DNA from 3 places in the Serratia sp. Ae19-1 genome. Region 3 is predicted to be linked to each of the others. Evidence: predicted binding sites of a transcription regulator. Region 3 holds the regulator's gene; each other region holds the start of a gene.
What was found. Region 3 encodes PurR, which represses purine synthesis genes. Its sites were predicted from a motif close to CANGCAAACGTTTGCNTG; they were not measured.
Positions count from the first base shown of each region.

Region 1 (10,786 bases), on a different contig from region 3:
TGGCTATGGCCGCAATGGTCGGATTAGGGACGTTACCGATGGCGCTGCAGGCGGCCGAAGTGCCTGAAGGGCCGCATGTCGTCACCTCCGGCACCGCCAGCGTGGACGCCACGCCGGACATCGCCACCCTGGCGATCGAAGTGAGCGTTTCCTCCAAAGACGCCGCTCAGGCGAAGAAGCAGGTGGATGAGCGCGTGGCGCAGTACTTTGATTTCCTGCAGAAAAATAACATCGAGAAGAAAGACATCAGCGCCGCCAACCTGCGCACCCAGCCGGAATACGACTACCTGAAAACCGGCGAGTCGGTGCTGAAGGGCTACCGTGCGGTGCGCCAGGTGCAGGTGACGCTGCGCCAGTTGGACAAGCTGAACGAGCTGCTGGACGGCGCGTTGAAATCCGGCCTGAACGAGATCCGTGCGGTGGAGTTGGGCGTCGCCAAGCCGGACGTGTATCGCGAACAGGCACGGCAAAAAGCGATCGAGAACGCGACTCAACAGGCCGAATCCCTGGCCAAAGGCTTCCACGCCAAGCTGGGGCCGGTGTACAGCATTCGCTATCGGGTCGCCAACTACCAGCCGATGCCGGTGGCGCGGATGTATAAGGCGGCCGGTGCGGCGGCGGAAAGTGATGCGGCGCAGACCTATGAACAGCAAAGCATTCACTTCGACGATCAGGTGGATGTGGTGTTCGAGCTGCAGCGCAACGCCGCGCAGTAAGGGTGTGGTATTGAAGAAAAGGTTCGCTGTGGCGAACCTTTTTTCGTTTTAATCCTGGCGCAGCACCTGGTGACCGTGTTCCAGCAACGCATCGGTCACTTTACGCATCATGCGGCTTTCCGGCGCGAAGCGGTGCCAGTACAGCATGCGGCGCTGGTACAGCCCCGGCGTCAGGTCGATCAGTTCACCGGATTCCAGCTCCTTTTCGATCTGCAGATGCGGGATCATACAGCAGGTGGTGCCCTGGCGTGCCAGCTGCACGAAGGCTTCCGATGAGTTCACGATGTGGCAGGGCACGCTGCCCGGCGACAGATCGAAGTTCTGCTGCAGGAACGCCTGGTGCATGTCGTCGAGATGGTCGAAGGCCACCGCCGGTGCTTTCAGCAGCGCGGAACGGGTGACGCCGTTGGGGAAGTAGCGCTCGGCGAAGCCGCTGGAGGCCACGAACAGGTAGTCCAGCGCCCCCAGCCGATCCACCAGGCAGCTCGGCAGCGGCTGCGGCTGAATACTCACCGCCCCCACCACTTCACCGCGGCGCAACCGCTCTTGGGTGCGGGTTTCATCTTCCACCTGCAGATTCAGACGAATGGGGGAGTCCGCCAGCACCGGTTTCAGCGCCGGCAGCAGCCAGGTCGCCAGACTGTCGGCGTTGACCGCCAGCGACAGCAGCAGTGGCGTATCGACGCCGGTGTCGTTGCCCAGCCACTCTTCTTCCAGCAGCTCCACCTGATGCAGCAACGCCAGCAGCTTTTGCCCTTGTTCGGTCGGGCGCGGCGGCACGGTGCGGACCAGCAGCGGCTGGCCGAACAGGTTTTCCAGCTGTTTGATGCGTTGGGATACCGCCGATTGCGTGATGCAGAGTTTTTGAGCGGCGCGCTCGAAGCCGCGCTCACGGATCACCGCGTCCAGCGCTTGCAGCGTACGATAGTCTGGGCGTTTCATCGGAAAGATATCCCTTAAATTAGAATGATACCGGCACTATGCCACATTTTGCGCGCGGCGCAGGTGGAAAAATCACGCCACCAACTCGCCGCAAAGCGGGTAAAAATGCGGGATGCGGTAAATAAGTGTGATCCTGCCGGCGTGAAAAACAGCGTTTTACCCTATAATACGCACACGTTTTCGTACAGAGGCAAGGGACATATTATGACGCAGGACGAACTGAAAAAAGCGGTAGGCTGGGCGGCGCTGGAATACGTAACGCCGGGCACCATTGTCGGGGTTGGCACCGGCTCGACCGCTTCCCACTTTATTGACGCGCTGGGCTCCATCAAGCACCAGATTGAAGGCGCGGTGTCCAGCTCCGACGCCTCCACCGCCAAGCTGAAAAGCCTCGGCATCCACGTATTCGACAGCAATGAAGTGGACTCGCTCGATATCTACGTGGACGGCGCGGACGAAATCAATGGCCATATGCAGATGATCAAGGGCGGCGGCGCAGCGCTGACGCGCGAGAAGATCATCGCCGCCATCGCCAAGAAATTCATCTGCATCGTCGACGCCAGCAAACAGGTAGACGTGTTGGGCAAGTTCCCGCTGCCGGTGGAAGTGATCCCGATGGCACGTTCTTACGTGGCGCGCGAGCTGGTGAAACTGGGCGGCCTGCCGGAGTATCGCCAAAACGTGGTGACCGACAACGGCAACGTGATCCTGGACGTGCATAACCTGAGCATCACCGACGCCATCGCGCTGGAGAACAAGATCAACGGCATCGCCGGCGTGGTGACCGTTGGGCTGTTCGCCAACCGCGGCGCGGACGTGGCGCTGGTCGGCACGTCGGAAGGCGTGAAAGTGGTCAAATAAGCCGCCATGGCCTGTGGCCCGGTCATGCCGGGCCGCAAAATTTCTTCGGTTAAAATATCTTTTCTGAAAAGCGGCAAATTTGGTGACTTATGTCACATTGTGAAAACTGACTCCCCAAAGCTTCTGCCGAAAACTTTCCCTATGGCATTTTCTGCCAGAAACCGCCAGGAACGCTGCGCCTTGTCCTGCCGGGCAGGCAATCGTTTGTATTGCCGCCCGCGTTATTTTTGTTATGTTGGATGGGAGCTGTGTCGCAACAGCCGCTTCTGAAGTCTGAACATAGGGTCGGGTAAATGGCAAAAGTATCATTGGAGAAAGACAGGATTAAATTCCTGTTGGTGGAAGGGGTTCATCAGAGCACGGTAGACAATCTGCGTGCCGCCGGTTATACCAACATCGAATACCACAAGGGTGCGTTAGACACCGAATCGCTGAAGGCCTCCATCCGCGATGCGCACTTCGTCGGCATCCGATCGCGCACGCATCTGACCGAAGAGGTCTTCGCCGCCGCAGAAAAGCTGGTGGCGGTGGGCTGCTTCTGTATCGGCACCAACCAGGTTGATCTGAACGCAGCGACCAAGCGCGGTATTCCGGTCTTCAACGCCCCGTTCTCCAATACCCGATCCGTGGCCGAAATGGTGCTGGGCGAGCTGTTGTTGATGCTGCGCGGCATTCCGGCCGCCAACGCCAAGGCGCACCGCGGCGTGTGGCACAAACTGGCCGTGGGCTCTTACGAGGCGCGCGGCAAAAAATTGGGCATCATCGGCTACGGTCATATCGGCACCCAGCTGGGCATTCTGGCCGAAGGGCTGGGCATGAAGGTGTTCTTCTACGATATCGAGAACAAGCTGCCGCTGGGTAATGCGCAACAGGTGCGTCATCTGTCCGATCTGCTCAATATGAGCGACGTGGTAACGCTGCACGTGCCGGAAACGCTGGCCACCAAGAATATGATGGGTGCAGAAGAGCTGGCGCTGATGAAACCGGGTGCCATTCTGATCAACGCCTCGCGCGGCACTGTGGTGGATATCCCCGCGCTGTGCGATGCGTTGGCCAGCAATCATCTGGCGGGGGCGGCGATCGACGTCTTCCCGGAAGAACCGGCGACCAACAGCGATCCGTTCAACTCGCCGCTGTGTGAGTTCGACAACGTGCTGCTGACGCCGCACATCGGCGGCTCAACTCAGGAAGCGCAAGAGAACATCGGCGACGAAGTGGCCGGCAAACTGGCGAAGTATTCCGACAACGGGTCGACGCTGTCGGCGGTCAACTTCCCGGAAGTGTCGCTGCCGGCGCATGGCCCGAACGCCAGCCGCCTGCTGCACATTCATGAAAACCGTCCGGGCGTGCTGACGCAGATTAACCAGATCTTCGCCGAAGAGGGGGTTAACATCGCCGCGCAGTACCTGCAAACCGGGCCGGAAATCGGCTATGTGGTGATCGATATCGAAGCGGAAACCGCGCGCGCCGACGCCGCGCTGCAGCGCATGAAGGCCATCGACGGCACCATTCGCGCCCGTCTGCTGTTCTGATTCGGCGGCATGCCGCAATGAAAGAAAAAGGCCGGATGGATTCCGGCCTTTTACTATTTGGGCTCGCGCCACGCCCAGCTGCAGAGCGGGGTGAGGATCTCCGGCAGCGGGATATCCCAATGCTCGATCGGCAGGCTTTCCACCTGTTGGCAATCATGGGCCAGGCCGATGGGATAGGGGCCATCGCTCTGCCAGTTTTGCAGGGTGCGATCGTAAAAGCCGCCGCCCATGCCCAGACGCTGGCCGGTATGATCGAACGCCACCAGCGGTGTCAACACCACGTCCAGCTCGCCCAGCGGCAGCACCTGGCGCACATCGAGGTGCGGCTCGAGAATATTGAAGCGGTTGCGCACCAGCGGCGTTTCCGGCGCATAGCGTAGGAACAGCAAGTGCCCCGGGCTGAACGGATGCAGCACCGGCAGGTAAACCCGTTTGCCGAGCGTCCACAAACGCTCGATTAGCGGCCCGGTATCGAGTTCGCCGTCAAACGACAGGAATACCGCGATGCTGTGCGCCGCCTGAATACGGCCGTGTGCGACGAGACGTTCGGTTATCTTTTCTGCGGCAAAGCGTTGCTGGCCCGGCGTTAGTTCGCGCCGACGTTGGCGAATGAGTTGACGAATGGCTTGGCGCTGCTGCGCGAATTGGGGTTGAAAAGGCATCGTATCAGGCTTGCTCAGTGTGGCGTTCAGCACACATAAACCGCTGAGAAGGGGAATCTCCGAGATGCCGTCGCAGGCTGTAACCCTTGAACCCATGGTTCAAGGTGAACGTGCCGTCGCAATCTTAAGGCTTCTCGGCGCACCGAGCGTGCTCACCGATCGCGGAGCAACACATTCTGTTTGTACTAAATATCGGCTCAGGGGACTGGCCCGCTGGCGAACATCTCAGAGAAATTTTGTACTCGTTGCTGAAAACTGTGATTTCAACAACTTAAGTTATTCGAATTGCACATCCTGACGTTCAGAGATGCGACCCTGTTCAAGCAGCGCTTGTTCAATGGTCTGCTGCAGCATCCGTATGCGTTGTTCCATATTGGACGCATAGTCACGGGTTTTCAACCGTTCTTGAGCAAGTTCGTGACAGACGTTCAATGCCGCGATGAAAACCAGTTGCTCAGTATTGGAGACTCTAGTGCGAACTTTTAGATCTTGCAACCGTTGGTTAAGATCGTCCGCCGCCATATTCAACGCATCTTGTTGTTCTGGCGGGCAATTGACTCTTAACGAGCGGCCAAAAATTTGAATATCTACCGGTTGTGCAGACATGCCACCTTCCTGCCTAAATTTCGCGCCAGCCTTGTCCGCCCTGGCCGGGCCGTCAAAGCGGGCGCCACTATATATACCTCGGTACCAAGATACAACCCCTTTTTCAGTACCTGGTTGTAATCTACTGCGGCAGACATCGCCAGTCAAAAAAGGGTTTCAAAATGCGTATTTACCGCACTTTCGTCACCCGCCGGCGCAGTGTGAGACCTGCCACATCACGATTATAACTAGCCACTGAGGTGTCGCGCTTATCTGGTATAGCGACGGACCTTGGTGGTAGCATACCACGAACTTATCCTGCCAACGATGACGAATGCGCATGTCTATACAGAATACATTTCCAAGTTACCAATCTTTGACCGTGGCCCTCAACCAACAGTCGGTGGCGTTGACCGCGGCAGAAATGCACGGCCTGATCAGCGGCCTGCTGTGCGGCGGCAGCCGTGATGCCGGCTGGCAGGCGCTGGTGCACGATCTGACCAATGAAGGCGTCGCCTTCCCGCAGGCGCTCAGCCAACCGTTGCAGCAGCTGTATGAAGCGACGCGTGAAACGCTGGAAGACGACGAATTCCTGTTCCAACTGATGCTGCCCGAAGGGGAGATCGTCAGCGTGTTCGATCGCGCCGACGCGCTGGCCGGTTGGGTCAACCACTTCCTGCTCGGTTTGGGCATGATGCAGCCGAAGCTGGCCCAGGTGAAAGACGAGGTCGGTGAAGCGATCGACGATCTGCGTAACATCGCGCAGCTGGGCTACGACGAAGACGAAGATCAGGAAGAGTTGGAACAGTCGCTGGAAGAAGTGGCGGAGTATGTGCGGGTCGCCGCCATCATGTGCTACGGCGAATTCACTCGTCACAAGCCGACGGCGCCGGAAAATATCAAACCGACGCTGCACTAAACGTTCTATCGCCCCTCCGCCGGCGGTGCGGATGGCATGATTTCAGGAGAAGGTAATGACTCAGCAGGAATTCAACAACCGCCGTCAGGCGCTGTTGGCGAAAATGGCGCCGGCCAGCGCGGCGGTTATTTTCTCTGCGCCGGAAACGACGCGCAGTGCAGATTCAGACTATCCCTACCGGCAGAACAGCGACTTTTGGTACCTGACCGGCTTCAATGAGCCGGAAGCGGTGCTGGTGCTGATCAAAAGCGACGAAACGCACAACCACAGCGTGCTGTTCAACCGGGTGCGCGACCTGACGGCGGAAATCTGGTTTGGCCGCCGTCTGGGGCAAGACGCCGCGCCGGCGAAGCTGGGCGTGGATCGCGCGCTGCCGTTCGATGAAATCAATGACCAGCTGCACCTGCTGCTGAATGGCCTGGACGTGGTCTACCACGCGCAGGGCGAATACGCCTACGCCGATCAGATCCTGTTCGGCGCGCTGGACAAGCTGCGCAAGGGATTCCGCCAGAATCTGCAGGCGCCGGCCACCGTCACCGACTGGCGGCCGTGGCTGCACGACATGCGGCTGTTCAAATCGCCGGAGGAGCTGGCGGTGATGCGCCGCGCCGGCGAGATCAGCGCGTTGGCACATACCCGCGCGATGGAAAAATGCCGTCCGGGCATGTTCGAATACCAGTTGGAAGCGGAAATTCATCATGAATTCACCCGCCTAGGCGCCCGTTACCCGTCTTACAATACCATCGTCGGCAGCGGCGAAAACGGCTGCATCCTGCACTACACCGAGAACGAGAGCCAGATGCGCGACGGCGATCTGGTGTTGATCGACGCCGGCTGCGAGTATCAGGGGTACGCCGGCGACATTACCCGCACCTTCCCGGTCAACGGCAAGTTCAGCCGGCCGCAGCGCGCAGTGTACGACATCGTGCTGGCGTCGCTGCTGCGTGCGCTGGAGCTGTTCAAACCCGGCACCAGCATCCGCGAAGTCAATGACGAAGTGGTGCGCATCATGGTGGTCGGGCTGGTGGAGCTGGGCGTATTGAAAGGTGAAGTCGACCAGTTGATCGCCGAGCAGGCCCACCGTCAGTTCTTTATGCACGGGCTGAGCCACTGGCTGGGCCTGGACGTGCACGACGTCGGCCACTATGGCACGCCGAGCCGCGATCGGCTGCTGGAGCCGGGTATGGTGCTGACCGTGGAGCCTGGGCTGTATATCGCGCCGGATGCGGACGTGCCGGCGGAATACCGCGGCATCGGCATCCGTATCGAAGACGACATCGTGATCACCGCCGACGGCAATGAAAACCTGACCGCCACCGTGGTGAAAGACGCCGATGCCATCGAAGCGTTGATGGCGGCGGCAAGGTAACGGAATGAGCGTAATTATCGTTGGCGGCGGTATGGCGGGCGCGACGCTGGCGCTGGCCATTTCGTCGCTCACTCAGGGAAGAATGGCGGTGGATCTGGTCGAGGCGACTCGGCCGGACGACCGCAGCCACCCGGGCTTTGACGCTCGCGCCATCGCGCTGGCGCAGGGCACTTGCCAACAGTTGGCGCGCATCGGCGTTTGGCCGGCGCTGCGCGATTGCGCCACGCCGATAACTCAGGTGCACGTCAGCGATCGCGGCCACGCCGGGTTTGTGAATCTGCAGGCGCAGGATTATCAGGTCGATGCGCTCGGCCAGGTGATCGAACTGCACGACGCCGGGCAGCGGCTGTTCGCGCTGCTGGCGAAGGCGCCGGGCGTCACGCTGCACTGCCCCGCGCGGGTGGTGGACGTTATTCGCACCACAGAGCGGGCGGAAGTGCTGCTGGACAATGGCCGACGCCTGGCCGGGCAGCTGCTGGTGGCGGCCGACGGCTCGCGCTCGGCGCTGGCGCAGGCCTGCAATATGCAGTGGCGGCAGGAGGACTATTCACAGTTCGCCACCATCGCCAACGTCACCACGGCGGAAGATCCGCAGGGGCGCGCCTTCGAGCGCTTTACCCGTTACGGGCCGCTGGCGCTGTTGCCGATGTCGCAGGGGCGCAGTTCGCTGGTGTGGTGCCATGCGCGCGAGGATCGCGCCCAGGTCGACGCCTGGGACGACGAGCGCTTTATCGCCGAGCTGCAACAGGCCTTCGGCTGGCGGCTGGGGCGTATCCTCAAGGCCGGCAAACGGCACAGTTACCCACTCGCTCTGCTGACCGCCGATCGCCATGTCAGCCACCGGCTGGCGTTGGTAGGCAACGCGGCGCAGACGCTGCACCCGATCGCCGGGCAGGGGTTCAACCTCGGCCTGCGCGATGTGATGTCGCTGGCGGAAACGCTGGCGGAAGCGGTGAACAGTGGCGAAGACGCCGGCGGTTATGCGTTGCTGAGCCGCTATCAGCAGCGGCGGCAACAAGATCAGCAGGCGACGATCGGCGTGACCGACGGCTTAATCCATCTGTTCGCCAACCGTTACGGCCCGCTGGTGGTTGGCCGCAATTTGGGGCTGATGGCGATGGAGCGTTTGCCCGCAGTGCGCGACGCCTTCGCCAAGCGTACGTTGGGCTGGGTGGAACGTTAAAGACATAGTCGGGCGCGTTGGCGCGCCCAAAGCGCGGTGCGTCAAGACGTCGCGCGTTATTTAAGGAAATCGAGCAGCATGCAATCATTTGACGTGATTATCGCCGGTGGCGGTATGGTGGGGCTGGCGTTGGCCTGCGGCCTGCAGGGCAGCGGGCTTCGCGTGGCGGTGCTGGAGCAGCGACAGCCGGAGATGGCGCCGCCGTCGGAACAGCCGGCCCTGCGCGTCTCCGCCATCAATGCCGCCAGCGAGCGTTTGCTGCAGCATATCGGCGTATGGGATGACATTCTCCAGCTGCGGGCCAGCGCCTACAACGCAATGGAAGTGTGGGATCGCGACAGCTTCGGCAAAATCGCCTTCCGCGGCGACGAATGCGGCTTCAGCCATCTCGGCCACATTATCGAAAACTCGGTGATCCAGCAGGCGCTGTGGAAGCGCGCCGAAAGCCTGTCGGACATCACGCTGATCACTCCGGCCGCGCTCAAGCAGGTGGCGTGGGGCGAGAACGACGCCTTCATCACGCTGGAGGATGGCCGCATGCTGACCGCCCGGCTGGTGATCGGCGCCGACGGCGCCCAGTCGTGGCTGCGTCAGCACGCCGATATCCCGCTGACCTTCTGGGACTATCGCCACCATGCGCTGGTGGCCACCATCCGCACCGAAGAGCCGCATCAGGCGACGGCGCGGCAAATTTTCCACGGCGACGGCATTCTGGCGTTCCTGCCGTTCAGCGATGCGCATTTGAGCTCCATCGTCTGGTCGGTCGCGCCGGAAGAGGCCGAACGCCTCAAGCAGCTGGAGCCGGAACAATTCAATCGCGAACTGGCGATGGCCTTCGATATGCGTTTGGGCGCCTGCAGCCTGGAAAGCGAACGGCTGGCGTTCCCATTGACCGGCCGCTATGCGCGCAGCTTCGCCGCGCACCGCCTGGCGCTGGTGGGCGATGCGGCGCATACCGTGCATCCGCTGGCCGGGCAGGGCGTGAACCTGGGCTTTATGGACGCCGCCGAGCTGATTTCCGAACTGCGCCGCCTGCAGCGGCAGGGCAAGGATATCGGCCAGCACCTCTATCTGCGCCGCTATGAGCGCCGCCGTAAACATGGTGCGGCGGTGATGTTGGCCAGCATGCAGGGTTTCCGCGAACTGTTCGACGGCAACCATCCGGCCAAAAAGCTGCTGCGCGACGTGGGGCTGCGGCTGGCGGACAGCCTGCCGGGCGTCAAACCGAAGCTGGTGCGTCAGGCGATGGGCCTGAACGATCTGCCCGAGTGGCTTGCCTGACCGCCCGCCTGCTGCGAGCCCGCATCGGGCTCGCGCTTCTCGCCTTATGCCATCGTCTTTCCTTATATAACCCTTCATTTGAAATAATCTAATTTCAGCCGCTTTTTATCATTACTTTTTCTAATTCCATGTTCGGTTATCAAAAGTCAGGATCCCATGCCCGGCCGTCGGTTTGTTATATAAGTTCGGAGTTTTGCCGCTTTAATTGTTAATTTTGTGCCTTAAAGCGCATTTTTCCAGTGAAAAACTCTGCACACTAGCCCGGCATTTTACCGCCCCGGAACGGCGATGAGCCTATTTTAACTTATGGTTAATGTGGTCGTTCGGTGATAAGTTCGAGGGAAAGGTATCGTTTGCGTCACGGCGGTTGCACGCAGTTTCCGCCCGTCCCGGCGCAGCATTTGTGTTGAGCAGTCAGTGCGCCATGGCGATCGGGCCGCGAGCCAGGCTCCGCCGCATTGCGTGGCAGCACCCTAACTTCTAGCGACCGAGTGGAAAGAGGGAAAAGATGGCAAAGCAAACCCCACTGTACGACCAGCACGTGGCGTGCGGTGCGCGCATGGTAGACTTTCACGGCTGGATGATGCCGCTGCACTACGGCTCGCAGCTCGATGAGCACCACGCGGTGCGTCAGGATGCCGGCATGTTCGACGTGTCTCACATGACCATTGTGGATCTGCACGGCGCCCGCACCCGCGAGTTTCTGCGTTACCTGCTGGCGAACGACGTCGCCAAA
Region 1 covers NZ_JBCHWD010000009.1:178,050-188,835, reverse strand. Annotated here, with positions in the region: gene AAIE04_RS22310 (oxidative stress defense protein) at 1-716, shown strand, start outside; gene AAIE04_RS22305 (LysR family transcriptional regulator ArgP) at 765-1,658, opposite strand; gene rpiA (ribose-5-phosphate isomerase RpiA) at 1,863-2,519, shown strand; gene serA (phosphoglycerate dehydrogenase) at 2,813-4,051, shown strand; gene AAIE04_RS22290 (5-formyltetrahydrofolate cyclo-ligase) at 4,105-4,713, opposite strand; RNA gene ssrS (6S RNA) at 4,766-4,948, opposite strand; gene zapA (cell division protein ZapA) at 4,990-5,319, opposite strand; gene AAIE04_RS22275 (YecA/YgfB family protein) at 5,639-6,217, shown strand; gene pepP (Xaa-Pro aminopeptidase) at 6,273-7,586, shown strand; gene ubiH (2-octaprenyl-6-methoxyphenyl hydroxylase) at 7,591-8,769, shown strand; gene ubiI (FAD-dependent 2-octaprenylphenol hydroxylase) at 8,848-10,050, shown strand; gene gcvT (glycine cleavage system aminomethyltransferase GcvT) at 10,559-10,786, shown strand, end outside.
Region 1: serA (phosphoglycerate dehydrogenase) is a predicted target of PurR. The motif match lies at 2,713-2,730, and genes of this name have one in related genera.

Region 2 (10,786 bases), on a different contig from region 3:
AGGCATAAAAAAAGCCCATCGATGATGGGCTTCGTGAAAGGGGGACGGGGAGATTACAGGCCGTAAACCAGCGTGACCGAGGTAGTGGTGTCGGTGTTCTTCGGCGCCGAGGCCGGCGGTTTGCTGTTGTAGGTCACGGTGTAGGCCACGCGCAGTGAGAAACGATCGTTGATCGCCACGTTCAGCGCGCTTTCCGAGTTCAGCGTAGTTTCTTCGTTCGCCAGTGCGGAGACGCCCTGAATGAACTTGGTGTTGTCGGTCAGCTGGTAGGAATAGTTGGCCGCGCCGTAAGCCAGGCCTTTGGTTGAACGGCCGCCGCCGTGGTATTCGTCATGGCGCACGCCGGGGCCGAATTCCACCCGCAGGTCGCTGAGAGGCCCATTGAGGATTTGACGGCCGTAGCCGCCGGTCAGCGTGGAACGCGAGTCGTAACCATTGAAACGGTCGCTCAGCCAACTGGCCTGGCCGAACAGGTAGTTGCGATCGGTCAGGTTATAGCGCGTACGGCCGCCGGCCTGGTATTTCTCGGACGAGCGCACGTTGGAGGAGGTGGTGTTGTTGGCCGCACCCCACAGGCTGTACGCCGCATCGGTGTTAAACCAGGTCATGTTGGTATTGGCCAACAGGGTGGAGCTCTGCGAATTGCCGGACTGGGCGTTATAGCCCGCCTGCACGTTGCCTTCGAACGGTTTCTTGGCGGTGGCCGGATCGTCCATCGCGGTGAAAAGCGTATTGTCGGCAAGGGCTGAAACACTGGTGAAAGTCGTTAAGCAGCAAATATACAGCGGAAAAGCGCGACGAGCGCGAGAAGAGAGCATCTTGGATCCAGTTGTTAAGGGTGGTTATTGTTGATGACGGTCACATTATATCGGTTCATTTCGGCGACAAAAATAGCCGCCATTAGCTTAAGTTTTTAATTTTTATTCCTCATTTATTCGCTTTTCTTCTACATAAATTCATCGCTTTCGGCGGTATTTCGTGCTGGGCCTGGCGGAGAGCCTCCTCTGCCTATTTTCCGGCGTCTAATCGGATTGGGCTCCTCTCTGTAAATTCGAGTGTGAATTTATGTTTACATCTCGCGGCCTTTGTCAGAAAGGTGTGTAACAGTGTGAATATGGATTGGGTTTTAGCTTAGTTATTTGTATTTATTGTATTTTTGTTTGATTTTGTGATGCTAATACAAAGCGGTTTCAATGAAAAATATCACGGTAATTTTTTATTTACGGAAAATGGATTGAAAACTTTACATATCGTGATAGGGTAGAGCCTTGAAACGCTCAATGTTCCATTTCAACGCATAACGCCAAACGACAGGAATTGCATCATGCAAAAAGACGCGCTCAATAACGTACATATCAGTGCAGAACAGGTTCTCATCACGCCAGAGGAGCTGAAAAACCAGTTCCCGCTCAGCGCCAGCGACGAAAATGAAATCGCCGCCGCGCGCAACACCATCGCCAACATTTTACAGGGGCGCGACCATCGCCTGTTGGTGGTGTGCGGGCCTTGTTCGATCCACGATCCGGATGCGGCGCTGGACTACGCCCGTCGTTTGAAAACCCTGGCGGCTGACTTGAGCGATCAGCTGTATATCGTTATGCGCGTCTATTTTGAAAAACCCAGAACCACTGTCGGCTGGAAAGGTTTGATCAACGATCCGTACATGGACGGCTCGTTTGACGTTGAAGCAGGCTTGCATATCGCGCGTCGCCTGTTGCTGGATCTGGTGGGCATGGGCTTGCCGTTGGCTACCGAAGCGTTGGATCCGAACAGCCCGCAGTACCTGGGGGACTTGTTCAGCTGGTCGGCAATCGGTGCGCGCACCACCGAATCGCAGACGCACCGCGAAATGGCCTCCGGCCTGTCGATGCCTGTCGGATTTAAAAACGGCACCGACGGCAGTCTGGGCACCGCCATCAACGCCATGCGCGCCGCCGCCATGCCGCACCGCTTTGTCGGCATCAACCAGGCGGGGCAGGTTTGCCTGTTGCAGACTCAGGGCAACCCGGACGGGCACGTTATCCTGCGTGGCGGCAAGACCCCGAACTACAGCGCCGAGCACGTTGCGGCCTGTGAAAAACAGATGCTCGAGGCGGGACTCCACCCGTCCTTGATGATAGATTGCAGCCATGGCAACTCGAATAAAGACTATCGCCGTCAGCCGGCGGTTGCCGAGTCCGTGGTGGAGCAGATCAAAGCGGGCAATCGCTCGATCACCGGCATTATGCTGGAGAGCCATCTGCATGAAGGCAATCAGTCTTCCGAACAGCCGCGTGCAGACATGCGTTACGGTGTGTCCGTCACCGACGCCTGCATCGACTGGGAAAGCACGGAAACGCTGCTGCGCCACATGCATCAGGAACTCGGCGCTGCGCTGACGGCACGCACGGGAGAAAAGTAAGTTATGGTGGCAGAACTGACCGCGCTGCGCGATCAAATCGACGAGGTGGATAAAGCGCTGCTGGATCTGCTGGCGAAGCGCCTGCATCTGGTAGCGGAAGTGGGGGAGGTGAAAAGCCGTCACGGTCTGCCGGTCTATGTGCCGGAGCGCGAGGCGGCGATGCTGGCCTCGCGGCGCCAAGAGGCGGAAAACCTCGGCGTGCCGCCGGATTTGATCGAGGACGTTTTGCGCCGCGTGATGCGCGAATCCTACGTCAGCGAGAATGATAAAGGCTTTAAAACCCTGTGCCCGCAGCTGCGGCCGATCGTCATCATCGGTGGTAATGGCCAGATGGGCCGGTTGTTCAACCGCCTGCTGACGCTGTCGGGTTATCAGGTCAGGGTGTTGGATCAGGAAGATTGGCCGCAGGCGGAACAGCTGTTGGCGGATGCCGGCATGGTGATTGTCAGCGTGCCGATTCACGTGACCGAGCAGGTGATAAGCCGCCTGCCGCCGCTGCCCGCCGACTGCATTCTGGTGGATCTGGCCTCGGTGAAAAATCGCCCGTTGCATGCGATGTTGGCGGTGCACAGCGGCCCGGTGGTCGGCTTGCACCCGATGTTCGGCCCGGACGTGGGCAGCGTGGCCAAGCAGGTGGTGGTTTACTGCGACGGCCGCCAGCCGGAGGCCTACCAGTGGCTGCTTGAACAGCTGCAGGTGTGGGGCGCGCGGCTGCATCGCATCAGCGCAGTCGAGCACGATCAGAATATGGCGTTTATCCAGGCGCTGCGGCACTTCGCCACCTTCGCCTACGGCTTGCACCTGGCGGAAGAGAACGTGCAGCTGGAGCAATTGCTGGCGCTCTCATCGCCAATCTACCGGCTGGAGCTGGCGATGGTTGGCCGCCTGTTTGCGCAGGATCCGCAGCTGTACGCCGACATCATCATGTCGTCTGAAGAAAACGTGGCGCTGATCAAGCGCTATTACCAGCGTTTTGGCGAGGCGATAAAGCTGTTGGAGCACGGTGATAAACAGGCGTTTATCGACAGCTTCCGCAAGGTAGAGCACTGGTTCGGCGATTACGCCCAACGCTTTCTGGTGGAGAGCCGCACGCTGTTGCGGCAGGCTAACGATAGTCGGCAGTAACGCGCGGGCAGCAGATATGGAGGGTTCGGCTTGGCCGAACCCTTTTTTTATGGTTTCACGACGGGTTGACCGGCACCACGGTGTCGCTCGGGTAACAACCCAACACCTTCAGTGAGCGGGTGATCGGCGCCAGATCGCGCAGTGCTTTTTGCATCGCGTCGGCGCGCAGGTTGGCCTGCACATCGATATAAAACATCTCTTCCCACGGATTGCCGTTGATCGGGCGTGACTCCAGTTTGGTCATGATAATGCCGTTGTCTCGCAGTACCAGCAGCGCTTCGACCAGCGCGCCGGATTGCTGGCCGGTCGCCATGATCAGCGTGGTTTTGGCCGGCACCTGTTCGGAGACGTCGATCGCTTTGCGCGCCAAGACGATGAAACGGGTGATATTTTGTTGCTGGTTGGCGAGGTTGTGCTCCAACACTTGCAGCCCGTACAGCGCGCCGCCGGCTTCGCTACCGAGCGCAGCCACCTTCGGTGAATTCAGCTTGGCGACTTTCTCCATCGCGGCGGCGGTGCTTTCGGTATATTCAATTTTCCAGTGCGGGAAGCGATTCAGGAACTGGCTGCACTGCTGGAACGGCTGCGGGTGGCTATAGACGGTTTCAATCTGGCTAAGATCGCTGTCGCCGGCGATCAGAACGCAGTGGTTGATCGGGTTAGTCAGCTCGCCGACGATCGACAGGCTGGTATGTTGCAGCAGATCGTACACCTCGTTAATCGAGCCGGAGCTGGTGTTCTCGATCGGCAGAATGGCATAGTCCGCCTGGCCGGTTTCCACCTGGGCGAAGATATCCTGAAACTTCTGGCAGCCGCATTCGATCAGCCGATCAAAATGACGGGCGGCGTATTGGCGCGCCGCCAGATGCGAATAAGAGCCTTTAGGGCCGAGGAAGGCGATGCGGGCGGAGTGTTGGCTGACGGGGTTGAGCTGGTGCTGCAGCAGCGCCTGTTGGGTCAGGACGGAATCTTCGATAATCAGTTGAAACAGACGGGTGACGTAGAAGCCATCCAGGTCGTAAGGCTTGGCGGCGGCGATCAGCGCATCCAGCAGATCGCGCTCGCGCTCTTTATCGCGGATCGGGCGGTGAGAGTGCAGCTTGGTCTTGCCGACTTCGATCGCCAGCTCACGGCGTTCCGCCAGCAGAGCCAGCAGTTTCAAGTCCAGTGCGCTGATGCGCTCGCGCAGCACCAATAACGGGTTGTCAGTCATAATCAGCTTCCGCCTTCTGTTCTTATTCGTTGTAAAACAGCCATAAAAAAAGCCCCCTGTCTCCAGGAGGCCTTGTTGTTCGTCTTCGCATTTTTTCTCACACGACGAAACGCCTCCCAGTCAGGGGAAGGTAAAAAAGAATGCGAAGAAAAACGGTGTGCGTGGCATGGTCTACCTAAGGTTGTTGTGAACAGGTTTTAAAGTAACCGCTGGCCTTTAGCCCGTCAACAAAAATACCCGACAAAAAACGCGCCCTCGGGCGCGTTTGATGCGGCAATCGCAGTCGGACGGTTATTCCTGCTCTTGCGTGACTTCCGGCACGATGTCTTTCACGCTGGCATTGCAGCGGCGCGCTTCGCCTTTGTGCTGCACCTTGTTCAACTGGCGCTCCAGCTTGGCGATAAGCTCATTAACGGCGGTATACATGTCGTCATGTTTGGCGCTGGCGACCAGCGGGCCGTTAGGCGTGGTAATGGTAGCGTCGGCGACAAACCCTTGCGGCTCTTTGGATAAGACGATATGCGGGTTAATCAGCTGGGTCTGCCATTTTTCCAGTTTGGTGAGACGGTCTTCGACGTGATTGCGGATGGCGGGAGTGATATCCATTTGTTTGCTGGTAATGTTCAATGTCATATAACTTACCTCTCTGTCTTTCCGTCTTGGTGAGTCCAGCATACCCCGCTTTTTGTTTAAATGCGTGATGTGAATCACGATTTTTTGTCACTTTTTGCAAAGTTAGTTCAATCTGTGATTCAGCATCTGAATTGATTATCTAATGCTTGAGAGTTGCCGCTGGATGGCGCATTATCGATGAGTTGACCGGTGAATAGCGCTCGCTAACACCGTGTTTTTACTTGTGTATTTTTCCAGTAAAACCCGGTCGACGCCAATGAAAACGGCAGCCTGGGCTGCCGTTTGGTTTTTCTATCGTTGCCGATGCGCGATTATTGCGGGTTGGCGGCGATCACTTTGGCCACTTTGTCAGCCTGGCCGTTCAGCTGCAGCTGCTTGTAGGCATTTTCCATCAGCGGCAACACGTCGTGCGTCGCTTTGGTATCCGGGAATTCACGCAACATCTGCTCGGCGCGATTAACGACCGCGACGTAAGCACCGCGTTTAGTGTAGTATTCCGCCACCGAAAGCTCATACTTGGCCAAGCGGTCTTTCAGATACACCAAACGCTTGTTGGCGTCGGTTGCGTATTGGCTGTTCGGATATTGCTGAATCAACTGGCTGAAGTCGCGGAACGCAGCGCGAGCGTGCTGAGGATCGCGGTCCGAACGGTCAACCCCGAAGAAGCCCTGCAGCGCGCTGTCATCGAGCGCCATGTCGGTCAGGCCACGCATGTACATCACGTAATCGATGTTCGGGTGCGTCGGGTTCAGGCGCATGAAGCGATCGATCGATGCTTGAGCCATCGGCAAGTCGGCAGCCTTATAGTAGGCGTAAATCAAATCCAGCTGGACCTGCTGGGAATACGGCCCGAAAGGATAGCGGTTGTCTAACGCTTCGAGTTGCGTAATCGCGCCCTTGAAGTTACCGTCCTGCAGTTTTTGCTGCGCGGTAGCATAGATTTCCGAAGGTGGGTTGTCGGGAACCGCATCCTTGGATGTGGAGCAACCTGCCAGCGCCAGGCTCAACGTGGCTGCCGCCACCAGATATTTCATACGCGTCATGACGTTTTGATTATCCTCAGGGTGTTATTCCGGGAGACTGTCCGTTAAGCTCCCGACAAAGACCAGGTACAATAGCACATTATATTAAACGGCATCGCCGTGAAAACCCAACGTTAACGAAGAAGCTGCATATGGCACAACAAGTACAACTCACCGCAACGGTGGCCGAATCTCAACTCGGACAACGTTTAGATCAGGCTTTGGCCGAATTGTTCCCTGATTATTCACGATCTCGCATAAAAGAGTGGATCCTGGGCGATCGGGTGAAGGTCAATGGCAAAACGTCAAACAAACCGAAAGAGAAGGTGCTGGGCGGAGAGGCAGTCGCCATCGATGCACAGATAGAAGAAGAAGCGCGTTGGGAGCCGCAGGACATCGCGCTGGACATCGTCTATGAAGACAGCGACATCCTGGTGATCAACAAGCCGCGCGATTTGGTGGTGCATCCTGGCGCCGGCAACCCGGATGGCACGGTGCTCAATGCGCTGCTGCATCACTACCCGGAAATCGCCGACGTGCCGCGCGCCGGCATCGTACACCGTCTGGATAAAGACACCACCGGCCTGATGGTGGTGGCGAAGACCGTACCGGCGCAAACTCGGCTGGTGGAAGCGCTGCAGGCGCGTGAAATCACCCGTGAATACGAAGCGGTGGCGATCGGCACCATGACGGCAGGCGGCACGGTAGAGGAGCCTATCGCGCGCCACTCCACCAAACGCACTCACATGGCGGTGCATCCGATGGGTAAACCGGCGGTGACGCATTATCGCATTATGGAGCACTTCCGTGCGCATACCCGCCTGCGTTTGCGCCTGGAAACCGGCCGTACTCACCAGATCCGCGTGCACATGGCCTACATCAGTCATCCGCTGGTGGGCGATCCGCTGTACGGCGGCCGTCCACGTCCGCCAAAGGGCGCTTCGGAAGCCTTCATCAACACGCTGCGCGGCTTTGACCGCCAGGCGTTGCACGCCACCATGCTGCGTTTGTACCATCCGATCAGCGGCATCCAGATGGAGTGGCATGCGCCGCTGCCGCAGGACATGGTCGATCTGATCAATGCGCTGAAGGCGGACACCGAAGAATTCAAAGATCAGATGGACTGGTAATGAACTCGCTCATTCTGCCTGACTGGCCGTTACCTCCCGGCGTTAAGGCCTGCAGCACCACGCGCGGTGGCGGCGTCAGCCTGGCGCCTTATGACTCGCTGAATCTCGGCGCCCACGTCGGCGACGAGGTGCAAGCGGTGAAGCGCAATCGGGAACGGCTGGTTATCGCCGCCGGTTTGCCGCAAATGCCGGTGTGGCTCGAGCAGGTACACGGCACTCGCGTGGTGACGTTGGCCGGGCAAGCGCCCGCCGATCTGCGGGCGGATGCGGTGTACAGCAATGTGCCGGGGCAGGTGTGCGCAGTGATGACGGCGGATTGTCTGCCGGTGCTATTCTGCTCGCAGCGCGGCGACGAAGTGGCCGCCGCTCACGCCGGTTGGCGTGGGTTATGCCACGGCGTGCTGGAGCAAACCGTAGCGGCGTTCAACGCCGCGCCGGGCCAGATCAGCGCCTGGTTGGGGCCGGCGATCGGCCCACAGCAGTTTGAGGTCGGGCCGGAGGTGCGCGCCGCTTTCATGGCGGAAGACGCCGAAGCCGCGGCGGCGTTTACGCCGCACGGCGATAAGTTTTTGGCTAATATCTACTTGCTGGCTCGCCAACGTTTGTTGCGAGCGGGCGTGCAAGCCATCTATGGCGGCGACCGCTGTACGGTTAACGAAACGAGTCATTTTTTCTCCTATCGACGCGACGGAATAACCGGACGTCTGGCAAGTTTAATCTGGCTGATATAACCTATTGAATTAGGACGATCCAACGACGCATGGCGTTGTACCGAAAATTTAGCGTCGAGATAACCTTGAAAATTTGAGGGATGACCTCATTTAATCTCCAGTAGCAATTTCGACCCATCTTGGAGGTGTTATGCGTCTGGATCGTCTTACCAACAAATTCCAGCTTGCCCTCGCCGATGCCCAGTCACTAGCCCTTGGGCACGACAACCAGTTTATTGAACCGCTACATCTGATGAGCGCCCTGCTCAATCAGGAAGGGGGCACGGTTCGTCCATTATTAACTTCCGCAGGTATCGATGCCGGGCGCGTGCGCACCGAGATCGAACAGGCGCTGTCCCGTTTACCGCAGGTAGAAGGCACCGGTGGCGACGTTCAACCGTCCCACGAGCTGGTGCGCGTTTTGAACCTGTGCGACAAGCTGGCGCAGAAGCGTGCGGACAAATTCATTTCTTCCGAGCTGTTTGTGCTTGCGGTGCTGGAAGACCGCGGCTCGCTGACCGACTTGTTGAAAGCGGCTGGTGCGACGGCCGACAAAATCAGCAAAGCCATTGAACAAATGAGAGGCGGTGACAGCGTGGAAGATCAAGGTGCTGAAGACCAACGGCAAGCATTGAAGAAATATACCATCGACCTGACCGAGCGCGCCGAGCAGGGCAAGCTTGACCCGGTGATCGGCCGTGACGAAGAGATCCGCCGCACCATTCAGGTGCTGCAGCGCCGTACCAAAAACAACCCGGTGTTGATCGGCGAACCTGGCGTGGGTAAAACCGCCATTGTCGAAGGCCTGGCGCAACGCATCATCAACGGCGAAGTGCCGGAAGGGCTGAAGCACAAGCGCGTATTGTCCCTTGATATGGGCGCTTTGATCGCCGGCGCCAAATACCGCGGCGAGTTTGAGGAGCGCCTGAAAGGCGTGCTCAACGATTTGGCCAAGCAGGAAGGCAGTGTGATCCTGTTTATCGACGAACTGCACACCATGGTCGGTGCCGGGAAGGCGGATGGCGCGATGGATGCGGGCAACATGCTGAAGCCGGCGCTGGCGCGCGGCGAACTGCACTGCGTCGGTGCCACCACGCTGGATGAGTACCGCCAATATATAGAGAAGGATGCGGCGCTCGAACGTCGTTTCCAGAAAGTGTATGTAGCGGAGCCGAGCGTGGAAGACACCATCGCTATCCTGCGCGGCCTGAAAGAGCGTTACGAACTGCACCACCATGTGCAGATCACCGACCCGGCCATCGTGGCGGCGGCAACGCTTTCGCACCGTTATATCGCCGATCGTCAATTGCCGGACAAGGCTATCGACCTGATCGACGAAGCGGCGTCCAGCATTCGCATGCAGATGGACTCCAAGCCGGAATCGCTCGACAGGCTTGAGCGCCGCATCATTCAATTGAAGCTGGAACAGCAGGCGCTGAATAAAGAGTCTGACGATGCCAGCAAGAAACGCCTGGAAATGCTCAGCGATGAGCTGGGGCAGAAAGAGCGCGAGTATTCGGAGCTGGAAGAAGAGTGGAAAGCGGAAAAAGCGTCGCTCTCCGGCACCCAGAATATCAAGGCTGAACTCGAACAGGCCAAAATCACTCTGGAGCAGGCGCGGCGCGTCGGCGATCTGGGGCGGATGTCGGAACTGCAATACGGCAAAATCCCTGAGCTGGAGAAACAGCTCGCCGCCGCCACGCAGGCCGAAGGCAAGAGCATGAAGCTGCTGCGCAACCGGGTGACCGATGCGGAGATTGCCGAAGTGCTGGCGCGTGCCACCGGGATCCCGGTGGCCAGAATGCTGGAAGGGGAGCGTGACAAGCTGCTGCGCCTGGAGCAAGAGCTGCATTCGCGGGTTATCGGCCAGGACGAAGCGGTCAGCGCGGTTTCCAATGCGATTCGCCGCAGCCGCGCCGGGTTGTCCGATCCCAACCGGCCGATCGGTTCATTCCTGTTCCTCGGCCCGACCGGGGTGGGTAAAACCGAGCTCTGCAAGGCGTTGGCTTCGTTCTTGTTCGACAGCGACGACGCCATGGTGCGTATCGATATGTCCGAGTTTATGGAGAAGCACTCCGTCTCTCGTCTGGTCGGCGCGCCTCCGGGCTATGTCGGTTATGAAGAGGGTGGCTATCTGACGGAGGCCGTACGCCGTCGGCCTTATTCGGTGATCCTGCTGGATGAAGTCGAGAAAGCGCACCCGGACGTGTTCAACATCCTGCTGCAGGTGTTGGATGACGGCCGCCTGACCGATGGTCAAGGCCGCACCGTCGATTTCCGCAATACCGTGGTGATCATGACGTCCAACTTGGGTTCGGATCTGATCCAGGAGCATTTCGGTCAGATGAACTACGCGCAGATGAAAGAGTCGGTGATGGAGATGGTGAGTCACCACTTCCGTCCGGAATTTATCAACCGTATCGATGAAGTGGTGGTGTTCCATCCGCTGGGCGAGAAACATATTGCTGCGATCGCCAAGATTCAGCTGTCGCGTCTGTACAAGCGTTTGGAAGAGCGCGGTTACGAAGTGACTATGACCGAGCCTGCTCTGG
Region 2 covers NZ_JBCHWD010000005.1:95,842-106,627, reverse strand. Annotated here, with positions in the region: gene AAIE04_RS15705 (DUF481 domain-containing protein) at 54-818, opposite strand; gene AAIE04_RS15700 (3-deoxy-7-phosphoheptulonate synthase) at 1,325-2,401, shown strand; gene tyrA (bifunctional chorismate mutase/prephenate dehydrogenase) at 2,405-3,526, shown strand; gene pheA (bifunctional chorismate mutase/prephenate dehydratase) at 3,582-4,739, opposite strand; Phe leader region at 4,782-4,908, opposite strand; gene AAIE04_RS15685 (hypothetical protein) at 4,860-4,907, opposite strand; gene raiA (ribosome-associated translation inhibitor RaiA) at 5,031-5,372, opposite strand; gene bamD (outer membrane protein assembly factor BamD) at 5,684-6,415, opposite strand; gene rluD (23S rRNA pseudouridine(1911/1915/1917) synthase RluD) at 6,547-7,524, shown strand; gene yfiH (purine nucleoside phosphorylase YfiH) at 7,524-8,255, shown strand; gene clpB (ATP-dependent chaperone ClpB) at 8,386-10,786, shown strand, end outside.
Region 2: raiA (ribosome-associated translation inhibitor RaiA) is a predicted target of PurR. The motif match lies at 5,628-5,645, and genes of this name have one in related genera.

Region 3 (10,786 bases):
CGCCGCGTGCGCTGGAAACCCGCGAGATCCCGGGTATCGTCAACGATTTCCGTCAGGCGACCGCCAACGCGCGCGAGGCCGGCTTCGACTTCATCGAACTGCATGCGGCCCATGGCTATCTGCTGCACCAGTTCATGTCCCCTGCTTCCAACCAACGTACCGATCAATACGGCGGCAGCATCGAGAATCGCACCCGCCTGACGCTGGAAGTGGTCGACGCGGCGGTCGCCGAATGGGGTTCCGAACATATTGGCATCCGCATCTCGCCGCTGGGGCCGTTCAACGGTCTGGACAACGGGGAAGATCAGGAGGAAGCGGCGCTGTACCTGGTGGAAGAGCTGAACAAGCGCAACATCGCCTACCTGCACATCTCCGAACCGGACTGGGCCGGCGGCAAACCGTATTCCGACGCCTTCCGCGACTCGGTGCGCGCCCACTTTAAAGGGGTGATCGTCGGCGCCGGCGCCTACACCGCCGAAAAAGCCGAAGCGCTGATCGAAAAAGGTTTCATCGACGCGGTAGCCTTCGGCCGCAGCTATATCGCCAACCCGGATCTGGTCGAGCGTTTCCGTCAGCACGCGCCGCTGAACGAACCTAAGCCGGAAAGCTTCTACGGCGGCGGTGCCGAAGGCTATACCGACTATCCGTTTCTGGCGAAGTAACCCGTCCTGACGCCCAACGGCCACGCAAACGCATGGCCGTTTTTTTATGCGCCGCTTGCAAAAAGGCCCGCACAAGGCGGGCCGCTGTTCCCTGGTGTTGTTTATACTGCCGTTTAATTTTTACACGGTTGCACGCAGGATTGATAATTGATTGTGCAGATCAATTACTTCGTATCGATCGGCACGCTCGATCAATAATTAGGCATCACCGGCATGACGACAACATGTGACATTGTCACTCAGTCGTTACATTGAATTTCCTTGCGGGACAAGGCTATACTCGCTTGTGCTTCAATCCACCCGCCGTCTGCCACGGCACAGTTAATTCAGAGGAATTATGCGCTTACTCCATACCATGATCCGCGTCGGTGACCTGCAACGCGCCATCGACTTCTACACCAAGGTATTAGGCATGCGCCTGCTGCGCACCAGTGAGAACCCGGAGTACAAATACTCGCTGGCTTTCGTCGGCTATACGGAAGAGAGCGAAGGCGCGGTTATCGAACTGACCTATAACTGGGGTACCGACAGCTACGACATGGGCACCGCCTTCGGCCACCTGGCGCTGGGCGTGGACGACGTCGCCGCCACCTGCGACAGCATCCGCCGCGCCGGCGGCAAGGTCACCCGCGAAGCCGGTCCGGTGAAGGGCGGCACCACGGTGATCGCCTTCGTCGAAGATCCGGACGGTTACAAAATCGAGCTGATCGAAAACAAACACGCCGGTCAGGGCCTCGGCCACTAAGCCTCCCCTTCAGGGCGCCCCGCGCCCTGCTGATTCTCCGCGCGATAGCGCCTGCAACCGGGCGCAAAATTTGCCATAATGCGCGCTGCATTCGATGAAGATAAGAAACTGATGGCCGAGAAAAGTGATCTTAACGCCCTGAGTGGTCGTTTTCGTGGGTTTTATCCCGTAGTAATAGATGTTGAAACCGCCGGGTTCAACGCCAATACCGATGCGTTGCTGGAGATCGCCGCCGTGACGCTGAAAATGGATGAAGACGGCTGGCTGCAGCAGGACGAAACCCTGCACTTCCACGTGGAGCCTTTCGAGGGCGCCAACCTGCAACCGGAGGCGCTGGCGTTTAACGGCATCGATCCGCACAACCCGCTGCGCGGCGCAGTCAGCGAATATGACGCGTTGCACGCCATTTTCAAAGCGGTGCGCAAAGGGCTCAAGGATCGCGGTTGTAATCGGGCCATTATCGTCGCGCACAACGCCAACTTCGATCACAGCTTCCTGATGGCCGCGGCAGAACGCGCCGGGCTGAAGCGCAACCCGTTCCATCCGTTCGCCACCTTCGACACCGCGGCGCTGAGCGGCCTGGTGCTGGGCCAAACGGTGCTGGCCAAAGCCTGCATCGCCGCCGGCATGCCGTTCGACAGCAGCCAGGCGCACTCCGCGCTGTACGACACCGAGCAAACCGCCCTGCTGTTTTGTGAGCTGGTTAACCGCTGGAAACGCCTCGGCGGCTGGCCGCTGCCCGCCGCCGATCTCGCCGAATAAAACCAATGAAAAAGGCGGCCCAGTTTGCACTGGCGCCGCCCGTTACGCGATAACCGCAAGCTTGTCGATTAAGACTGCTGGTCTTCCTGCGCTTTATACTTTTCAGCCGTCTCTTTGATCAGCTGCTGCAGCTCGCCGCGCTGATACATTTCGATAATGATATCGCAACCGCCGACCAGCTCACCGTCAACCCACAGCTGCGGGAAAGTCGGCCAGTTGGCGTATTTTGGCAGCTCGGCGCGGATGTCCGGGTTCTGCAGAATATCCACGTAGGCGAAACGCTCGCCGCAGGCGGACAGCGCTTGCACAGCCTGTGCGGAGAAGCCGCAGCTCGGCAGCTTTGGCGAGCCTTTCATGTACAGCAGAATCGGGTTTTCAGCGATCTGGTGCTGAATTTTTTCAATTGTCGTCGTCATTTATTGCTTCCTCAAGCCACATTTCATGGCTACAACATGCATCACGCGCTCTATTGTAGCGGCTGGAACAGTCGCAAGAAAACGCCATCTTTTGCAAGGATATTCACCCGCCGCCGATCGCGTTTCACCGGCCACGTCATTCCGGTCAAAACATACGCTGAGAATAACATTTTTAATCCGACCATTTCACTAATATATTGCGCCGCGACGACGGCGCGGATTAATTATCCCACCCGCCATGGGTTGACGTTTTTTCATACACCAACAGGCTGATTTTAAACCAAAAAAAATGTCATTAACGTTTTCTCACAATATGGATTATTATTTCTGAGTTCTTCGCTGTTTTATATGGCGAAATTCGGGAATACTGTAACTCTTTCGATATCCGTTTCGGGGCCAAGGTTGGTGACGTCGACATGCGTTTAATTCTTACGCTCTTTGCGCTGCTGTTTACGCAGCTCTTCTTCAATTTGGCGCACGCTGCGCCACAGGCGCGTATTGCCGCCGAGCAGCGTAAAAGCCATGCCAATGAAGCGCGGCCCGATGACCGCAGAAAAAAGAAAGCGGATAAAGCCGCCAAGAAAGCCAAAGTGACGGCTCCCGAGAAAAAAACCAAGACCGCCAAGGCCAAAAGCGAGAAAAGCGCGAAAAAGATCGTCAGCGCCAAACCCAAGGCCAAAGCGCAGAAAACCGCCAAGATTAAAGTCACCCCGCCGAAAAAGGGCTACAAAAAAGGCTATGGCCGCCACCGCGAAGCCGGCATGGCCACCGCCAAGCTGGCGCGTGAAGAAAAGCCGTTGAAACTCAGCCCGGCGCACAAGAAACGCTACCAGCACGCCAAACAGACCGCGATGGCCAAGCTGATGGGCCAGATGGGCAAACCTTACCGCTGGGGCGGCAGCTCGCCGCGCACCGGCTTCGACTGCAGCGGCCTCATCTATTACGCCTATAAAGACGTGGTGAAAATCAAGATGCCGCGCACCGCCAACGAGATGTATCACCTGCGTGACGCGGCGCCTATCAAGAAAAGCGAGCTGGAAAGCGGCGATCTGGTGTTCTTCCGCATCAACAACCGCGGCGTGGCGGACCACGTCGGCGTCTACCTCGGCAACGGCAAATTCATCCAGTCGCCACGCACCGGCGAAGAGATCCGCATCAGCCAGCTCGACAACGACTATTGGCAGAACCACTACATCGGCGCACGCCGCGTAGTGACGCCGAAAACCATTCGTTAATTTCCCGCTCTGCGCGGTTGCGGCCCGGTCGCAACCGCCTGCTCAAGCTATCGCCCATCGCACTTCCCCACGCGCATTTCTCGCTTTTCCTCCTGTTTTTTATGATGAAAATTGTTAAGATTGAATGACCACAATAAAAAACGGCCCATCCGGCTCTCGCCCCGGCGGGAAGCACATGGCGCTGTAAAGGAGGAAGCAATGTCGTTTGAATTACCTGCATTACCGTATGAGAAAAACGCGCTCGAGCCGCACATCTCCGCCGAAACCCTGGAATACCACTACGGCAAACACCACAACACCTACGTGGTTAACCTGAACAACCTGGTGAAAGGCAGCGAGTTCGAGGGCAAATCGCTCGAAGAGATCATCAAGACCTCTAACGGCGGCGTGTTCAACAACGCGGCGCAGGTGTGGAACCACACCTTCTACTGGCACTGCCTGTCGCCACAGGGCGGCGGTGAACCGCAGGGCGAACTGGCGGCGGCGATCGTCAAGTCCTTCGGCTCTTTCGCTGCGTTCAAAGAGCAGTTCACCGATGCCGCCGTGAAAAACTTCGGCGCCGGCTGGACCTGGCTGGTGAAAAAACCGGACGGCGCGCTGGCGATCGTCAACACCTCTAACGCGGCAACCCCGCTGACCGGTGAAGACAAACCGCTGCTGACCGTTGACGTGTGGGAACACGCGTATTACATCGATTACCGCAATGCGCGTCCAAAATACCTGGAAAACTTCTGGGCGTTGGTCAACTGGACCTTCGCAGCGGAAAACCTGGCGTAAGCACCGGTTTCTGATGTGACGAGGCGCAGCCAGGCTGCGCCTTTTTTAGCGCCGGAGGGAAATCAGTTCAACGCGGCAACGAAGCTGAAAGCGATAATGACCGCCAGCGCGCAAACGGTGGTGAACAGCGACATCTTCAATTCGGTATCCATGACAACTCCTTTAAAATGGGCTTTCCTAAGGATAAAAGGCGTACAATTAGTACGTCAAATCATTTTCCCACAGTTCGCCGATAAAATCTTGTTATCATTTCCCGGTTTATAATATCGATTACCTCTTCCACTTTTGCTCAATATGCGACAAAATTCGCAGTTCACAACTGCGTACCGGCATCCATGCCCCTCCTGATTAAGCGCTGAAGACTTCAACACACTAAAAACTCAGTTTTCGCTTCTCTGGAGAAGGATCTACGTAGGCAAACGATTAACATCACACTTACATGCTGTAAACATGTGAGTTCAGGAGTCATTCCTTACATGGCAACGATTAAAGATGTGGCCAAACGCGCGGGCGTTTCCACCACCACCGTTTCGCACGTCATCAATAAGACTCGTTTCGTCGCCGAAGAGACCAAAGCGGCCGTGTGGGCCGCCATCAAAGAACTGCACTACTCGCCGAGCGCCGTGGCGCGCAGCCTGAAAGTCAATCACACCAAGTCGATCGGCCTGCTGGCCACCTCGAGTGAAGCCCCCTACTTCGCCGAAGTGATCGAAGCGGTGGAAAACAGTTGCTACAGCAAAGGCTACACCCTGATCCTGTGCAACTCGCACAACAACCTGGACAAACAGCGCGCCTACCTGGCGATGCTGGCGCAAAAGCGCGTCGACGGCCTGCTGGTGATGTGTTCCGAATACCCGGATCAGCTGCTGGGCATGCTGGAAGACTACCGTAACATCCCGATGGTGGTGATGGACTGGGGTGCGGCGCGCGGCGACTTCACCGACACCATCATCGATAACGCCTTCGAAGGCGGCTATCTGGCCGGCCGTTACCTGATAGAACGCGGCCACCGCGATATCGGCGCCATCCCAGGCCAGCTGTCGCGCAATACCGGCGGCGGCCGTCATCAGGGCTTTATGAAGGCGCTGCAGGAAGCGCAGATCGACATTCGCGAAGAGTGGATCGTGCAGGGCGACTTCGAGCCGGAATCCGGTTACAAGGCGATGCACCAGATCCTGTCGCAAAAACAGCGGCCGACTGCGGTATTCTGCGGCGGCGACATCATGGCGATGGGCGCCATCTGCGCCGCCGACGAACTGGGGCTGCGGGTGCCGCAGGATATTTCCGTGATCGGCTACGACAACGTGCGCAACGCCCGCTACTTCACCCCGGCGCTGACCACCATTCATCAGCCGAAAGAACGCCTGGGCGAAATGGCCTTCACCATGCTGCTGGATCGCATCATCAGCAAGCGCGAAGAGTCGCAGGTGATCGAAGTGCATCCGAAGCTGGTCGAACGCCGCTCGGTCGCCGACGGTCCGTTCATCGACTACCGCCGCTAATCCCCTGAGCCGGAAGCCTGCACGGCTTCCGGTGCCGCCTCGCTCAGCCACTCCTGATTCAGCGTCTCCCCATCGCCCAGATACGCCAGTAGCCAACTCATCGCCGGTGACGGTTTATCCTGCTGCCAGGTCAGGCAGCAAGGGCTGGCTGGAAACGGCTGCTGCAGCTGCAACGCCTTCAGCTCACCGCGCTGCACCAGCGGCAGCGCCCGATGTGCCGGCATCATGCCGACGCACAGCCCGGCGCACAAACAGTCGAGCGCCGACGTCCAGTCCGGCACCACCAGCCGCCGCTGGTTATCCAGCGTCCAGGTGACGCGCTTGGGCAAATTGCGCGAGGTGTCCTCCAGGCAGAGCGAAGGGTACGGCCGCAACTGATCGTCGTGCAGCGGCCCCGCCAGCTGCGCCAGCGGGTGTTGCGGGCTGACTACGCACAGCCAGTTCATATAGCCCATGTCGCGGAAGGCAAAACCGCCGCCGACCGGCACTGCACGCGTGGCGCCGATCGCCATGTCCGCCCTGCCGTCCGCCAGCGCATCCCAGACGCCGTTGAACACCTCGGGTTGCAGCATCAACTCGACGTCGGGGAAATGGCGATAGAAATCCAGCACCAGCTGGCGGCTGCGCTGCGGTTTGACGATGATATCTACCGCGATATTCAGCTGGCCGCGCCAACCGTTGGCCACCTGCTGACAGTGGCGGCGGGTGTCGAGCATTTTTTTGATAACAGCTCGCGCATCCTTGATAAACAGCGCGCCGGCCGGCGTCAGCTCCACATCGCGGTGACGCCGCTCAAACAGCGGCACCGCCAGCCATTGCTCCAGCTGCCGCACGGTATAACTCACCGCCGACGGCACCCGGTGCAGCTCCTGCGCCGCCGCGCTGAAACTGCCGGTGCGCGCTACCGCGTCGGCGACTTCAAGTGAATATTCAGACCACATCGCTTTGCCTTCAATTTTTTTAACAGCACTTTGCAAATATTACCGTTTCACAAGCAGAGATCCAGCCGGATACACTGGCCGGCGCTAAAAACCTGCGACACTAAAATATTAACGAGAAATACCATGCGAAATTCTTTTGGCTTTATGTTCTACCTCGCCGGCCTGAGCATGTTGGGTTATCTGGCGACCGATATGTATCTGCCTGCCTTCGGCGCCATGCGCGAAGAACTGCAAATCTCCGCCGGCGCCGTGAGCGCCAGCCTGAGCATCTTCCTGGCCGGCTTCGCCTTCGCGCAGCTGCTGTGGGGGCCGCTCTCCGATCGCCTGGGGCGTAAACCGGTATTATTGATTGGCCTGACGCTGTTCGCCCTCGGCTGCCTCGGCATGCTGTGGGTGGAAAACGCCCTGCAGCTGTGGATCCTGCGCTTTATTCAGGCCGTCGGCGTCTGTTCCGCCACCGCCATCTGGCAAGCGCTGGTGGTCGACCGTTACCGCGAAGGTCAGGCCAACCGCGTGTTCGCCACCATTATGCCGCTGGTGGCACTGTCACCGGCGCTGGCGCCGCTGCTTGGCGCCTGGCTGCTGAACCACGCCAGCTGGCGGGCGATCTTCGCCGCGCTGTTGGTGATCACCGCGCTGCTGCTGCTGCCGACGTTGATGCTCAAAGAGCGCGCCAAAACGCAACCCGCCGCCGACGCGCCGAAAAACGGCGTCAGCTTCTGGCAACTGTTGAAATCTCCGGTGTTCAGCGGCAACGTCGCGATGTACGCCGCCTGCTCGGCCGGTTTCTTCGCCTGGCTGACCGGTTCGCCGTTCATCCTCGGCGATATGGGCTATAGCCCGAGCGACATCGGTCTGAGCTATGTGCCGCAAACGCTGGCCTTCCTGCTGGGCGGCTACGGCTGCCGCGCCGCGCTCAAGCGCATCAATGGCAAAACTCTGCTGCCGTGGCTGCTGGTAGCTTATGGTGTCAGCATGGTGGCGCTGTATCTGGTGGCGACGCTGACCTCTCCGACGCTCACCACGCTGCTGATTCCATTCTGCGTGATGGCGCTGGTCAATGGCGCCGGCTACCCGATCATGGTGGCGAATGCGCTGATGCCGTTCCCGGAAAGCAGCGGCAAAGCCGCCGCGCTGCAAAATACGCTGCAGCTGGGGCTGTGTTTTGTGGCGAGCATGCTGGTATCGGCGTTTATTGCCCAGCCGCTGTTGGCGACGGTGACGGTAATGGTGTCTACGGTGATTCTGGCCGCGCTGGGGTATTTCCTGCAGCGGGGGAAAACGGCCGATGCGCAGCAAAAGGCGCAGCGGGAACATGCTAACTCAGCGTCATAATTGCCAAACTTAATAATCACTTAAAGAATATGCGTGCCGAGTGCGATTTACAGTTGAGTCGACGCCTCGGCACGCCTATACTCAAAAACAACCTTTTAAAGTAACACCTTATAATCTTTATATCTCAATTAGCGCTTGTGTACGCGTCTTGCGTCACACTCTTTTTAAGGATGCGTTCATCTCGCGCCATTTGCGCCGGGTAGCTTCTTAAAATTTCCTCTGTTCATAGTCGGATATCAGACGCCGCGGGCCTATTTTCCGCCGGTAAACGTATGCACCCGCAGAAATTGTCTAAGCTGTTTCCTAACGGGTCATCAGTCAGAAGAAGGTGATGGAGAAGCTATGAGTTCATCGTGTATAGAAGATCTGAGTATCCAGGACAATCAGTGGTACCGTATCGCGCATGAAATGCTCGGCCTGGCCGGCATTGAAATCAACGGTTCGCGCCCCTTCGATATTCAGGTTAAAAACCCCGAATTCTTTAAACGCGTGTTGCAGCAAGGCTCGTTGGGCCTGGGCGAAAGCTATATGGACGGCTGGTGGGAGTGTGAGCGGCTGGATATGTTCTTCCAGCGCGTGGTTAGCGCCGGGCTGGAGAAAAAACTCCCCCACCACCTGAAAGATACCCTGCGTATCGCCGCCGCGCGCCTGACCAATCTGCAATCGAAAAAGCGCGCCTGGATCGTCGGCAAAGAGCATTACGATCTCGGCAACGATCTGTTTACCCTGATGCTCGATCCTTACATGCAATATTCCTGCGGCTACTGGAAAGACGCCACCACGCTGGAAGAGGCGCAGGAAGCGAAGCTGCGGATGATCTGCGAGAAACTGCAGCTGCAGCCGGGCATGCGCTTGCTGGACATCGGCTGCGGTTGGGGCGGCCTCTCCGCCTACGCGGCGAAAAACTACGGCGTGTCGGTGGTTGGCGTGACCATTTCCGCCGAACAGCAGAAGCTGGCTCAGGCGCGCTGCGCCGGACTCGATGTGCAGATCCTGCTGCAGGATTACCGCGACCTGCATCAGCAGTTCGATCGCATCGTCTCGGTCGGCATGTTCGAGCACGTCGGGCCGAAAAACTACCGCACCTATTTCAACGTGGTAGAGCGCAATCTGGTGCCGCACGGGCTGTTCCTGCTGCACACCATCGGCTCCAACAAGACCGACATGAACGTCGATCCGTGGATCAACAAATATATCTTCCCGAACGGCTGTCTGCCGTCGGTGAGCCATATCGCCGAGGCCAGCGAAGGCCACTTCGTGATGGAAGATTGGCACAACATCGGCGCCGATTACGACCGCACGCTGATGGCCTGGTTCGAGCGTTTCAAACAGGCGTGGCCACAGCTCGCCGAGCGCTATTCCGAGCGCTTCGAGCGGATGTTCAGTTATTACCTGAACGCCTGTGCCGGTGCGTTCCGGGCGCGCGATCTGCAGCTCTGGCAGGTGGTGTTCAGCCCGAAAGGCGTTGAAGGCGGGATTCGCGTCTCCCGCTGAACGCTTTCCCGATAAAAAAAGCCCCGGCAACAACATCGCCGGGGCTTTTTTTTGCGCTTTCGGACCCTGCGGGTTAACCGCAGTAAACGCGAATAATTTTATCGTTGCTATCGCCAAGGAAGTTCAGACGGCGCAGGTTGAAATCCATGGTAACGGCGGAGTTATACGGAATGGCTCGCACTTTGGATTCGATCCGTACGCCTTCCAGCGAAGTCATCGGCTTGCCGACGTAGTTTTGATACTGCGAAGCGCCGCAGGTATCGTCCGCATCGGCCATTTGCGCGCCGGCGCCCTGCTCAGGTGAACTGCTGCAGGCGCTCAGCGCCAGCAACGCGGTTAACAACAACGTTTTCCCATAAAACTTCACGCGTTTCTCCTCTCTGCTTATGATTCGATTCCGGCGGCAACGCCAGAATCGCGGTCAGTCTTTGTGCGCCGGCGCCATCGCCGCCGCCAGCGTCGCTTCGCGATTGGCCAACACGCGCTCGACGGTGTCCACCACCGCCTGGGTTTGCGGATCGATCTCGATGTTCACCTTGTCGCCCAGACGTTTTTTACCCAGCGTGGTGCGATCCAACGTTTCCGGGATCAGGTGCACGCAAAAACGGTTATTCACCACTTCGCCGATGGTCAGGCTAATGCCGTCGATGCCGATGAAGCCTTTGTGCAGCACATATTTCATCAATTCCGCGTTCGGCATGCGCAGCCATACCTGGCGGTTATTTTCCGACGTATAAATTTTGGCCACTTCCGCCGTGCAGATAATATGGCCGGACATCAAATGCCCGCCAATTTCATCATTGAATTTTGCCGCGCGCTCAATATTGACGATGTCGCCCAACGCCAAATCGCCAAGGTTGGTCAGGCGCAGCGTTTCCTTGATCAAATCGAAGCTGACGCGGTTGCCTTCCACCGCG
Region 3 covers NZ_JBCHWD010000006.1:299,227-310,012, reverse strand. Annotated here, with positions in the region: gene AAIE04_RS18820 (alkene reductase) at 1-662, shown strand, start outside; gene gloA (lactoylglutathione lyase) at 1,000-1,407, shown strand; gene rnt (ribonuclease T) at 1,486-2,169, shown strand; gene AAIE04_RS18805 (Grx4 family monothiol glutaredoxin) at 2,238-2,585, opposite strand; gene AAIE04_RS18800 (C40 family peptidase) at 3,002-3,820, shown strand; gene sodB (superoxide dismutase [Fe]) at 4,019-4,597, shown strand; gene cydH (cytochrome bd-I oxidase subunit CydH) at 4,660-4,749, opposite strand; gene purR (HTH-type transcriptional repressor PurR) at 5,074-6,099, shown strand; gene punR (DNA-binding transcriptional activator PunR) at 6,096-7,040, opposite strand; gene punC (purine nucleoside transporter PunC) at 7,164-8,375, shown strand; gene cfa (cyclopropane fatty acyl phospholipid synthase) at 8,718-9,869, shown strand; gene AAIE04_RS18765 (I78 family peptidase inhibitor) at 9,943-10,236, opposite strand; gene AAIE04_RS18760 (riboflavin synthase) at 10,291-10,786, opposite strand, start outside.